3 regions of the Halomonas rhizosphaerae genome follow, and region 1 is predicted to be linked to each of the others. Evidence: riboswitches for the same ligand, from Rfam matches in the RefSeq annotation. Region 1 holds a riboswitch; each other region holds the start of a gene.
What was found. Region 1 has a riboswitch for thiamine pyrophosphate ahead of thiM (hydroxyethylthiazole kinase). Riboswitches for the same ligand answer to the same signal wherever they lie in the genome.

Region 1 (4,249 bases):
CCTTCGTGGCACCGCTGTTCGTCACCCTGCTCTCGGTGCCGCTGCTGGGCGAGCGCATCGAGAGGCCGGTGCTGGCGGCCTCGCTGGTGGGCTTCGTCGGGGTGCTGATCGTGGTGCGTCCCGGCGGCGAGGCCTTCGACCCCGGCGCTCTGGCGCTGATCGGGGCGGCGGCCTTCTATGCGCTGATGATGATCACCGCGCGGCGCTGGGGCGGCACCGAGCACCTCTGGGCGATGGTCTTCTACATGACTCTGGTGCCTTTCGTGGTGACCGCCATGGCGTTGCCCTGGGTGTGGCAGACGCCCCACCCCTGGCACTGGCTGGCCTTCGCGGGATCGGGCCTCTTCGGGGTGGGCGCCACGGCCTTCATCACCATGGCCTTCCGCCATGCCCCGGCGGCCATCGCCGCGCCCTTCGACTACACCGCCATGCTCTGGGCGGTGCTGCTGGGCTGGTGGTTCTGGGGCGAGATGCCGGATTTCTGGGTGTTCGTCGGCAGCATCCTGATCATCGGCAGTGGCCTGGCGATCGCCTACCACGAGCGACGCACCACCCTGAAGCGTCGTCCGACCTCCTGACGCCTCAGCGCGGGGAACGGAAGGCCCGCGCGGCGGCCTCGGGGTCGGGGGTGCCGCAGATCGCCGAGATCACCGCCAGGCCGCGGGCACCGGCGTCCCGCGTCGCGGCCACGTGCTCGGCCTTGAGGCCGCCGATGGCCACGCTCGGCAGGGGGCTGGCGGCCACCAGGGCAGCCAGGCCCTCGAAGCCCAGCGGCGCGGCGTGGTCGTGCTTGCTGGGGGTGGCGAAGACCGGGCCCAGCCCCAGGTAGTCCAGCGGCGCCGGGTCGAGGCGGGCGAGCTGGTCATGGGTCTGGACCGAGAGCCCGAGGATCGCCTCCGGACCCAGCGCCGCGCGGGCTCTGGCCACGTCGCAGTCGTCCTGCCCGATGTGCAGGCCGTCGGCGCCGGCGGCCAGGGCCACCTCCAGCCGGTCATTGATGATCAGCGGCACACCGCTGCCGTAAAGTGCGGCCTTCAGGCGACGCGCCTGGTCGATCAGTTCGACGTCGCTGGCGTGCTTGTCGCGCAGCTGTACCACCGTCACGCCGCCGCGCACCGCCGCCATCACGGTCTCCACCAGCCCAGGGCCCGCGCAGAGCCCGCGGTCGGTGACGAGATACAGCGAGAGATCAAGGCGCATCGTCCACCTCCAGTCGGGCCCGTTCGGTCAGGGCCTCGCCCTCCAGGTGAAAGAGGGCGTCGAGGAAGGCCACCGCGAAGCTGCCCGGGCCATTTGCAAGTTCGCCGGCCAGTTCGCCGGCCACGGCGTAGCAGGCAAGCGCCGCCACCGTCGCCTCGAAGGGGTCATCGGCGCCGGCCAGGAAGGCCGCCACCACCCCCGTCAGCGCGCAGCCCAGGGTGGTGACCCTGGGCATCAGCGGGTGGCCGCCCCTGAGTCGGGCGACCCGTCGGCCATCGGTGACCAGGTCCACCTCGCCGGTCACCGCGACCACGCCATCCGTCTGGCGGGCCAGCCGGCGGGCGGCGTCGAGGGCCGCCTCGGCAGGGTCGGTGCTGTCCACGCCGCGCCCGCCGCCGGCCTGCCCCGCCAGGGCGATGATCTCCGAGGCATTCCCCCGGATCACGTCCGGCGACAGCGCCAGCAGTCGCGCCCCGGTCTCGCGGCGATAGCGCGTGGCGCCCACCGCCACCGGGTCCAGCACCCAGGGACGCCCCGTCTCCCCGGCGGCCAGGGCGGAGGCCTCCATGGCATCGACCCAGTGGGGCGAGAGGGTGCCGATATTGATCGTCAGGGCGCCGGCCAGCGCGGTGAACTCGGCGGCCTCCTCGCGGGCATGGACCATGGCCGGCGAGGCGCCGATGGCCAGCAGCACGTTGGCCATGCTGTTCATGGCCACATGGTTGGTGATGTTGTGGACCAGCGGGCTGGTCTCGCGCACCCGGGCCAGGTGCGCGGCGGGATCGATGGCAAGCATGGGGCCTCCCCGGCGCGGGAGGTGCGGCTCGGCGCAGGGCCGGGGCCACACGACTCCCTCCGCCGGCATTATCCGGGTCAGGTTCCGAGGGTGCGTCTCAGCCGTGGCGATGTCGCCACGGCGCCCCTGTCGTCAGGCTCCACTATCCCTGCCCGCTCCCTGGCTGTAAAGGCCGGGTTCAGGCCAGCAGGTGGAAGCCGGAGAGGGTGATCAGGCTGGCCAGGGTCAGGCTGTACAGGGCGTCGAGGGTGTCCGACTGTAGGGCCGGGCTCGGCCACAGCCGGGCCAGGGCCGCGGCACCCAGGCCGATCAGTCCCAGCGGCAGCTCCACCGCTGCCCAGTCGGCGAGCAGCACGCCCGTAGCCAGCAGCAGCCAGCCGGCCACCACCAGCAGGCCGGCTCGACGAGCGCTCGCCAGGTGTTCCGCTGCGGGGGTATCACGCGTGACAGTCCCCATGGTGTCGCCTCCTCGTGGTTCGATGGACGGGGACCTGTTCCCCGTTCACCAGACGCTAGAGGAGCCGTCTTAAGGTCCGCTTAAGGCGCGATGGCCGTTGCGTGTCAGTGGCATCGTGGATCTTCAGGCAGTACGGGCGAGCCAGCGCAGGGCTACCTTCCGGGCGTGGGCCAGTTCCCGGCACCACGTCAGCTGGCCGGCCGTGCGGCGGATGCCCGCACGGCGCAGCTTGACGAGGATGCGCGCCGGCAGGCCGACCAGCACCAGCGCGACCCCCTGGCGATGCATCTCGTCGACCAGGGCCTGGAGGGCCACGATGGCGGTGCCATCCATGCTCGGCACGTCATGCATGTCGAGGATGACGACCCGCACCTTCGGGTCCACCAGGTGCAGCGAGGTGAGCGCCTTCTCGGCGGCGCCGAAGAACAGCGGGCCATCGATGTCGTAGAGGGCGATCTCGGCGGGCAGCTCGTCGATGCTGGCATGCGACCCGTTGTCGACCCGCTGGGTCTGGGTCAGCAGCGACATGCGCCGGATGAAGAGGGCAGCTGCCAGCCCGATGCCCACGGCCACCGCCAGCACCATGTCGAAGAGCACGGTCAGGGTAAAACAGGTCAACAGGATGGCCACGTCCCCCGGTGGGGCAGAGCGCAGGGTGTGCAGGAAGTGGCGGGCCTCGCCCATGTTCCAGGCGACGATGAACAGCAGCGCCGCCAGCGCGGCCATCGGCACCAGCCCCAGCAGGCCGGCCAGCGCGACTACCGCCAGCAGCACCACCAGCGAGTGCACCACCGCCGCGATCGGCGAACGGGCACCGCTGCGGATGTTGGTGGCGGTACGGGCGATGGCAGCCGTGGCGGTGATGCCGCCGAACAGCGGCGCGACGATATTGCCAAGCCCCTGGCCGATCAGCTCGGCGTTGGGGTCATGCCGGGTCCGGGTCAGCCCGTCGGACACCACCGCGCAGAGCAGCGACTCGATCGCCCCCAGCATGGCGATGGCGAAGGCCGGACCCAGCAGGGCGCGAATCAGTTCGAAGTCCAGTGCCAGGGGTTCGCCGTCCGCGCCGGGCAGTCGCCAGGGGGCCACGAGACTCGGCGCGATCGGGGGAATCCCGCTGCCCCTCTCGCCCTGAGCCTCCCAGGTGAAGCGCGAGGCGATGGTCTCCACCAGGTTGCCCGTGCTCGGGTCGCCGATCCCGTGGTTGACCGCATAGGCCGCCACCGCGCCGACCACCAGCCCGACCAGGGGCGCCGGAATCGGCAGATGCAGGCGCGGCCAGAGCAGCATGACCCCCAGGGTGAAGGCCCCGATCCCCAGCTCCAGTGGCTCCAGGCCGGGCAGCGAGGCGGCGATCCGTCCCAGGTTCTCGACGAAGTGCTCGCCCAGCTGGCCGACCTGAAGGCCCAGGAAGTCAGGCACCTGGAGGACCGCGATCACCACCGCGATCCCCGCCGTGAAGCCCAGCACCACCGGATAGGGCACGTACTGGATGAGGCGTCCCATGCCGGTGAGGCCCAGCGCCACCAGGATCAGGCCGGCCATCATCGAGGCGATCAGCAGGCCGCCCAGGCCGTACTGCTGGACGATCGGGAAGAGGATGACGACGAAGGCTGCCGTGGGGCCCGAGACATTGAAGCGTGAACCGCCGGTCAGCGCGATGATGGCGCCGGCGACGATCGCCGTGTATAGCCCGTGCTGGGGAGGCACGCCGGTGGCGATCGCCAGGGCCATGGAGAGCGGCACGGCCACGGTGCCGATGGTCAGCCCGGCCAGGACGTCGCGGCGCAGGTCGT
Region 2 (4,249 bases), on a different contig from region 1:
GGTGCTCAGTGACTTAAATCAGTTTATCCCCGAGACCCTGCGCACTTGGCCGGAGGAAGTAGGGCAGCCACTGACGTTTGGGCGTTTCCTGGAGGTGACGGGACTGTCACCGGTACAGGTGCTGTCGCGCAGGAGTTGGTCGGAGTGGAAGGCGATAGCCGACCGCAACCCACTCCCTGCCGACCCGGACCTCGATCAGGCCCGCAAGGCGCTACCGCGTATCGCTTTGCGTAGCGATCCAGTGCTCTTGAGAGCCCTCGAGGACATTGGCGGTCAAGACGGGACGGTTCAGGAGGCGTTGGGTCGCTACGACGTGGCTCAGCAAACGGCGTTGCACTATCTGCTGTGGGCCCGGAAGGGCGGGCTGGTCGGCGTGGATAGTCTCGAGCAGTCGCTGCAGAAGTGGCGCGCTAACCCCAGTGTGGCGGCCGATGCCGTGGAGATTGCCGCCTGGCGGCGTGGCCATCTGCGAGTACCGCTGCAACCCCTGAATGATTTGCCGTTCGACTGCGGGCTACTACTGCATGGTGTTTATGGCACCGCCGAAATTAAGGCGGCTCTGGGATTGGCCAGCCTTGAGAAACCGGGCGCCACCGGGGTGGGCGTCATCCACGCCAAGGACATTCGTGCCTATATCCACTTGGTCACCTTCCAGAAGGACGAGGGAGACTTCTCTCCTACCACGCGTTATCGCGACTATCCCATCAGCCGAAGACTGTTGCACTGGGAGAGCCAGTCAACCGTCACTCAGGAGAGCCCGACGGGGCAGAACTATCTCCATTTCGAAGAGCGTGGCTATACGATCCTCTTCTTCGCTCGCCTGACCAAGCGGATCGAGGGAGAGACGGCACCGTTTATCTTCTTGGGACCGGCCAAGGCGCTGAAAGGCTATCAAGGAGATCGTCCCATCGCCATGACCTGGGAACTGGAGTATCCGATGCCCGCGGAGCTATTCGAGGATGCGAGGCCGGCATAGCGACAGGGTAGCCAAAGCGGAATACCGGAGGAGGTTCGACCTTTGCCGGCATGTTGACGTTGACGTTAACTGATAACTTGGTGGCATTGCCAACAACCACAACGCCTGGAGCCTCCATGTCCGCGCCGATCAGCCGCTTCTCCGTCCCCGAATCGATCCACGACCTGCCCGATGATGTCCGCGATGCCATGCTGACGGTACAGGAGAAAGCCGGCTTCGTGCCCAATGTTTTCCTGATGCTGGCTCACCGACCGGCCGAGTTTCGCGCCTTCTTCGCCTACCACGATGCCCTGATGGAGCGCGAGTCCGACACGCTCACCAAGGCGGAGAAGGAGATGATCGTGGTGGCCACCAGCGCCCGCAACCGCTGCCTCTACTGCGTGGTGGCCCACGGCGCCCTGGTGCGGATCTACAGCAAGGACCCGCTGCTCGCCGACCAGGTGGCGATCAATCATCGCACCGCGCCGATCAGCGAGCGCCATCGCACTATGCTGGACTTCGCCCTCTACTGCGGCCTGGAGGTGGGAGAGCTCACCGACGAGTGGGAGGCCCGCCTGAAAACGGCCGGGTTCACCCACGATGATATCTGGGACATCGGCGCCATCGCCGCCTTCTTCGGCCTCTCCAACCGTCTGGTCACCCTGACCGGCACACCTCCGAACGAGGAGTTCTACCTGATGGGGAGGGTGCCGCGGGAGAAGTGATGAATACCGCCAGTTAGGTTAGGATTGACTTTGACCTACCAAGTGGTAGGTCCCACAATCCATTCACTTGTCGCCAGGGGAGTCTCGACGCCGAGAGTGTCGGCCGGGGCTGAGAGAGCGCATGGCGCTGACCCTGGAACCTGATCCGGTTCATACCGGCGGAGGAAGTGCGACATGCCCTACCTGACGTCTGCCGTGCTCGGCGCGGCGCTGCTCTGCTTTGCCTTCCTGGGCCTCAGGGCCCGCCGGGCCGATGGCCCCCTCGACGACTATGTTACCGCGCGCAACTCCCAGGGGGCCCAGTCGCTGGGCCTCTCCTTCCTGGCCTCCGGGATGGGGGCCTGGATCCTCTTCGCGCCCCCCGAGATCGGGGCCTTCGTCGGCCCGATGGCGCTGGCCGGCTATGCCATCGGCTCGGCGCTGCCGTTCATCGTGCTCGGGCTCTACGGCCCGGCGATCCGCCGCCACCTGCCCGAGGGGCGCAGCATCGGCGAGTTCGCCGAGGCCTGCTATGGCGTCGGGGTGCGGCGCTGGGTGTCGCTGGTCTCAGTCCTCTACATGGCCTGCTTCCTGGCCGCGGAGTTGACGGCCATCGGTGCCATCACCGCACTGCTCTCCGACGTGCCGCCGGCGCTGGTGGTGATCGGCGTGGCGGTCTCCACGCTGCTCTACACGGCGGTGGGCGGCCTGCGGGCGAGCCTCGCCACCGACCGCTGGCAGGCCTGGCTGCTGATCGCGCTGCTGGCCCTGGTCGGTGGCGTGGCGCTGATGCGCCTGCCCGAGATGCCGGTGGACGCCGCGCTGCCGTCGATCCCCGCCGGCAGCGCGCTCGCCGTGGCGCTGACCCTGGTGATCGCGGTGACCGCGGCCAACCTCTTCCACCAGGGCTACTGGCAGCGGGTGTGGGCGGCGCGCGACGATCGCGCCCTGGGCCGCGGGGCCTGGCTGGGCGGCGGCGTCACCGTGCTGGTGGTGATGGCGGTGGGCGGCCTCGGCATGCTGGCCGCCATGGCCGGCGTGGCGCTGGGCGAGCCGCCGATCCCCTTCTTCGCGCTGCTCGCGGAGGCGCCGGGCTGGCTGGCCCTGCCGGCGCTGGTGCTGGCGGTCACCCTGGTCGCCTCCAGCGTGGATACCCTTCAGAACGGCCTCGCCTCGCTGGTGGTGGCGGGCTCCGGTCGGCGCGGGCTCTCCATCGGCGCGGCACGGATGGTCACGGTGGCGCTGATGGTGCCGGTGGTGGTCGTGGCGCTGCAGGGGCTCTCGGTGCTGCGGCTGTTCCTGATCGCCGACCTGCTCTGTGCGGCTATCGTGGTGCCGGTGCTGCTGGGGCTCTGGTCGCGGATGAGCGCCACGGCCGCGGTGGCCGGCGGCGTGGCGGGCATGCTCGGCGCCATCCTGCCGGGCTGGGTCGCCCAGGGCAGCCCCGCGGCGGGCGTGCTGGCGGCGAGTTTCCCCGGCAGCATCCCGACCCTGCCGCCGTTCCTGGGCGCGCTTCTCGCCTCCACCCTGGTCAGCCTGCTGATCGCGTGGCTCCGGCCGGCGGGGAAGGCGCGTCCGGCTTGAGACGTTGCCAGTTCGGCGGAGGGCGGCCACGCTGAGGGGGTCCATCCGTGTTCGCGAGGAATCGCGCCATGCAGGTCTGCTCACCGGTGCGCCCCGGGGTGCTTCTCCTGCTCGGGCTGCTGGCGGGCTGTGCTGCCAGTCCCGACTGGCGCTCGGATGTTGTCGACCGCGACCCGCGGGACGCCCGCTGCCTGGAGCGGCTGGCCGCCTTCGATGCGGCGGTGGCAGAGGCCGGGGTGACCGATGCCGGGGCGGCCCGGGTGGCCGGCTTCCCCTACCTGCGTACCGACCGTCTGCTCGCGAGCCTGGGTGACGAACTGGACACCGACGCGGCCTTCGCCGACTGGGTGACCCGGATGCGCGGGCTGGATGCCGAGGCGCGCGCCATCGAGGCCGCTAACCTGCCGGCTGCCGGACGGGACCCACTCCCGACCGGCGCCGAGCCGACCGAGGCCGTCCATGCCTGCGCAGAGCGCCTGATGCAGCGTGAGCTGCTGGCCGGGGTGGGAAGCGGGCCGGCCCGCGAGCGGTTGCGGGCGGCGGTCGAGGCTCCCGACCACTACCGGACCTGGCGCCGGGCGCTGGGGCTCTATCCCCTGACCCGCCTCGGCCTGGCCATCGGCTACAACCGCTGGAAGGCAGGCCACCTGGACACCTTCGAGGCCTCCTTCGCGACGATGCCGGCCGAGGCTCCCCTGGTCCGCTATGCGCCGCCCAGCGGCCAGCCTCGGGATGCCGACGCCGCCGCTCGGTGGCTTCGCGAGGCGCCGCGCAGCCCGCTCGGCTTCGTCGAGCTCGAGCGCGAGGCGCTGCTGCGCCTGGCGGCGTACCATGCCCCGGTGTTTCTCGTCGAGACCCGGAGTCACGACGACCGTTTCGGCGCCCCTTACTGGTTCGCCGGCCCCGAAGGACCGCTACCGCGGGTGGACACCACCCGTCCGGTGGCCGACGTGCGGCTGAGCCATACCCGCTTCGAGGGCGAGCTGTTGCCGCAGCTGGTCTATAC
Region 3 (4,249 bases), on a different contig from region 1:
ACTTGGGCCCGCACATGGAGCAGAAGTGGGCGACCTTGGCCGAGTCCTTGGGCAGGGTCTCGTCGTGGTACTCGCGGGCCGTGTCCGGGTCGAGGCCGAGGTTGAACTGGTCCTCCCAGCGGAACTCGAAGCGCGCCTTGGACAGGGCGTTGTCGCGACGTTGGGCGGCCGGGTGGCCCTTGGCGAGGTCGGCGGCGTGGGCGGCGATCTTGTAGGTGATGATGCCGGTCTTGACGTCGTCCTTGTTGGGCAGGCCGAGGTGCTCCTTGGGGGTCACGTAGCAGAGCATGGCGCAGCCGAACCAGCCGATCATCGCCGCGCCGATGCCCGAGGTGATGTGGTCGTAGCCCGGCGCGATGTCGGTGACCAGCGGGCCCAGGGTGTAGAAGGGCGCCTCGTCGCAGACCTCGAGCTGCTTGTCCATGTTCTCCTTGACCAGGTGCATGGGCACATGGCCGGGGCCCTCGATCATCACCTGCACGTCGTGCTTCCAGGCGATGTGGGTCAGCTCGCCGAGGGTCTCGAGCTCGGCCATCTGGGCCTCGTCGTTGGCGTCGGCCACCGAGCCGGGGCGCAGGCCATCACCCAGCGAGAAGGCGACATCGTACTGCTTGCAGATCTCGCAGATCTCCTCGAAGTGGGTGTAGAGGAAGCTCTCCCGGTGATGGAACAGGCACCACTTGGCCATGATCGAGCCGCCCCGCGAGACGATACCGGTCACGCGCTTGGCGGTCAGCGGCACATAGCGCAGCAGCACCCCGGCGTGGATGGTGAAGTAGTCCACGCCCTGCTCGGCCTGCTCGATCAGGGTGTCGCGGAATACCTCCCAGGTGAGGTCTTCGGCCACCCCATTGACCTTCTCCAGCGCCTGGTAGATGGGCACGGTGCCGATGGGCACCGGGGCGTTGCGGATGATCCACTCGCGGGTCTCGTGGATGTTCTGCCCGGTGGAGAGGTCCATGATGGTGTCGGCGCCCCAGCGGATGCCCCAGGTCATCTTGTCGACCTCCGCCTCGATGGAGGAGGTCACCGCCGAGTTGCCTAGGTTTCCGTTGATCTTCACCAGGAAGTTGCGGCCGATGATCATCGGCTCGGACTCGGGGTGGTTGATGTTGTTGGGGATGATGGCGCGGCCCACCGCCACTTCCTGGCGCACGAACTCCGAGGTGATCTCCTCCGGCAGCCGCGCACCGAAGCCCTGGCCCGGATGCTGCTGGCCGAGGATGCGCTCGACTTCCTCGGTTCCCAGGGCTTGGCGCCGCTGGTTCTCGCGAATGGCGATGAATTCCATCTCCGGGGTGATGATGCCCTGGCGCGCATAGTGCAGCTGGGTGACGTTCCTGCCTTCCTTGGCCCGCCGCGGGGTACGGGTCAGGTCGAAGCGCAGCGGGGCGAGCGTGGGATCGTTGGCACGGCGACGGCCGTACTCGGAGGTGGGGCCGTCGAGCCGTTCCGTATCGTCGCGCTGCTCGATCCAGGCGCGACGCAGCTCGGGCAAGCCGCGGCGCAGGTCGATCTCGGCGTCCGGGTCGGTGTAGGGGCCGGAGGTGTCGTAGACCAGCAGCGGAGGGTTCTCCTCGTCGGCCCCCGAGGTGCGGGTGGGCGACAGCGAGATCTCGCGGAAGGGCACGCGGATGTCCGGGCGCGAGCCCTCGACGTAGCGCTTGCGCGAGCCGGGCAACGGCCGGATAGCGGCCTCGTCGACGCGGGCGGTCTCGGCGAGAAAGTGGGCGGTCTTGCTCATGCGGTGTTCTCCCTTGGGTTTCATGGGGTTGTCAGGGAGGACAAGCTGGGGAGGACAGGGGCCGCCAGGCATGGAGCGCCGTGGCGGCGTGTCGCTTGATCCCTACGCTGGTCCTAGCCAGTTCAGGTTCAACGGGATCCATGCTCGGGTGCTGCATGATCTCAGCCGTCTTCAACGGCACCCCGTCAAGCGTGGTGGTCAACTACCCGGGCAAGACGTATCTTGCCCGCCGCGTTTGGCCTGACCAGAGCCAGCGCGGGTCTTTCCATAGGGCCAGCGATGGCACCAGGCCATCAGTCGGTGCGGTCCAGCCCCATCTGCCAGAAGTCGATCTCGAGTCGCGTGGCGTCGCGAAACACCTCCGACAGCTCCTGGAAGCGCCCCGGGGTGACCTCGGCCAGGCGCGCATCGAGCCACTCAAGCTCGGCGTGCATGGCATCCTGGAACTCGTCGCTTTCGTACATGCCGATCCAGGCGTCATAGGGATTGGCCTGGCCGCGCACGGTGGAGGGCCGGGTTGTGAGCCACCGGGCAATCTCGCCATAGCCCACCAGGCAAGGTGCCAATGCCACGTGCAGGTCGAGCAGGTCGCCGCGGTGGCCGGTGTCGAGCACGTAGCGGGTGTAGGCGAGTGTCGCGCGGGCCTCGGGCAGGGCGGCGAGGTCCTCCTCGGCGATGCCCCAGTCGCGGCAGTAGTCCACGTGCAGGCCGAGTTCCACGTCGAGGATCGCCTTGAGCCCCTCATGGGCCTGGCGCAGGTCGGCCAGGGTTCGACTCTTGTAGGCGGCCAGCGCATAGGCCCGGGCGAAGTGGATCAGGAAGAGGTAGTCCTGCTGCAGGTAGTGGCGAAAGGCGCCCTCGTCGAGGGTGGCGTCGCCCAGGCCGCGCACGAATGGGTGTTCGATATAGGCGCGCCAGTCGGCCTGGCAGGCGGCGGTGAGGTCACTGAAGCGGGAGCCCATCTTGCCTCCGGTAGCGGTGTCGATCCGGAGTCGGGCGAGGGGAGGGTGGCCATGGGGCTGCCGGAGAGGCACTGGCTCACCGCTTGATTCCTACGCCGGTACGAGCCGGATCAGGTTCCACGGGACCAGCGCTCGGGTGCTGTCCATTCCTGGAGAGACCCCTGCGCTATCTCAGCCGGATTCACCGGCACCCCGTCAAGCGAGTGAGTTAGTCTAGCAGGCTGGTCATGACTTGCCAGCCCGTCTATCTGTCGGGATCGGCTATTGCCTGATCGCCTCCAGTTCGAGGATCAGTTCCACTTCGTCGCCGACCATGCCGTTGTCGACCCCGTAGGTCATCCCCCAGTCGCTGCGGGCGATGGTGGTGCGTGCCGACAGTCCCAGGGTGTGCTGTCCGTGGCCGAAGGGGTACACGTCGGCCTTGTTGAGCGTGACGTCCAGGGTCAGGGGGCGGGTCTCGCCGAGCAGGGTCAGTTCGCCTTCCAGTGTGCCTTCGCTGTCACTGCGTGCCTCGAAGTCGGTCACCTCGAAGACGATCGTCGAGTAGCGGCGAGCGTCGAGGAAATCGTCGCTGCGCAGGTGGTTGTCACGCTCCTCGTGGTTGGTGAAGACGCTGTCGGTGGCGATCTCGACTCTCCCGGAGTGCAGTTCTCGAGTCTGCTCGTCATAGACGAATTCGCCCTGGCCTTCCAGGAACATGCCGAGCGTGTCCGCGTAGCCGACGTGTTCGGTCAGGAAGCCGATGGAGAAGTGCTCTGGATCTATCTCGTAGGTGCGTGGCTCGGCACTGGCCGGCTGCATCGAGAATGCGCCCAGCGCCAGGACGAGCCCTGTGGCGATGGGCAATGCGGGAGGGGAGATATGACTGAGGGGCAAAGGCATGAGGGTTTCCTTTCGATTCACGAGTGACTGCTGGCGCGACAGTCCTCCACCCGCCTTGCCGGGGCATGGCGATACAGCCAGCGGATATCGACGCCGAAGGACCAGATCAGGCCGGCCAGAGCGCTTCCGGCCAGCCAATTCGTGGTCGTGGCGCCGGCGACGGGCAGCAGGGCGATCATCAAGGCAGCAACCTGCCACACGCAGACGATCTTGCGGCGACGACTCTGCGGCAGGGTCGCGGTCAGCCAGGAGAGCTTGCGTCCGGCGATAACGAAAGCGTAGCGCATGGCGCCGATGGCCAACACCCAGGGGCCTGCCTTGTCGAGCAACAGCAATGCCAGGCACAGCAGCAGGATCAGGAAGGCATCGAGTTCCATGTCGAAGCGCGCCCCGAAGTCGCTCTGCGTGGATGTGCGGCGCGCGACCCAGCCATCCACACCATCCAGCAGCAGGACCAGCAGGGCCAGGGCGGCAAGGGGGACAGCGTCTCGGGCCAGCAGGTCGGGGTCGGCCAGGGTGCCGGCCAGCAGAGCAATCAGGGCCCCCCGCCACAGGGTGATGCGATTGGCCCAGCCCAGTCTTCGCCAGTGGGAGGGCGCCGAGGCCACGACGAGTCCGGCCATGATCAGGTAGGTGATCATCGCCAGGAGGGGTACCCGGA

Region 2: linked by a shared signal. The riboswitch ahead of QLQ86_RS11035 (SLC5/6 family protein) and the one ahead of thiM (hydroxyethylthiazole kinase) in region 1 are both predicted to bind thiamine pyrophosphate.
Region 3: linked by a shared signal. The riboswitch ahead of tenA (thiaminase II) and the one ahead of thiM (hydroxyethylthiazole kinase) in region 1 are both predicted to bind thiamine pyrophosphate.

Annotation. Positions count from the first base shown of each region.
Region 1 is NZ_JASCQQ010000005.1:8,622-12,870, forward strand. Features, by position in the region: gene QLQ86_RS01470 (DMT family transporter) at 1-578, shown strand, start outside; gene thiE (thiamine phosphate synthase) at 583-1,200, opposite strand; gene thiM (hydroxyethylthiazole kinase) at 1,190-1,996, opposite strand; TPP riboswitch at 2,034-2,134, opposite strand; gene QLQ86_RS01485 (hypothetical protein) at 2,175-2,453, opposite strand; gene dauA (C4-dicarboxylic acid transporter DauA) at 2,577-4,249, opposite strand, start outside.
Region 2 is NZ_JASCQQ010000026.1:124,529-128,777, reverse strand. Features, by position in the region: gene QLQ86_RS11045 (DUF3427 domain-containing protein) at 1-976, shown strand, start outside; gene QLQ86_RS11040 (peroxidase-related enzyme) at 1,093-1,680, shown strand; TPP riboswitch at 1,746-1,865, shown strand; gene QLQ86_RS11035 (SLC5/6 family protein) at 1,855-3,243, shown strand; gene QLQ86_RS11030 (hypothetical protein) at 3,312-4,249, shown strand, end outside.
Region 3 is NZ_JASCQQ010000039.1:302,423-306,671, reverse strand. Features, by position in the region: gene thiC (phosphomethylpyrimidine synthase ThiC) at 1-1,744, opposite strand, end outside; TPP riboswitch at 1,827-1,939, opposite strand; gene tenA (thiaminase II) at 2,038-2,706, opposite strand; TPP riboswitch at 2,777-2,911, opposite strand; gene QLQ86_RS19990 (YceI family protein) at 2,968-3,588, opposite strand; gene QLQ86_RS19985 (CDP-alcohol phosphatidyltransferase family protein) at 3,606-4,249, opposite strand, start outside.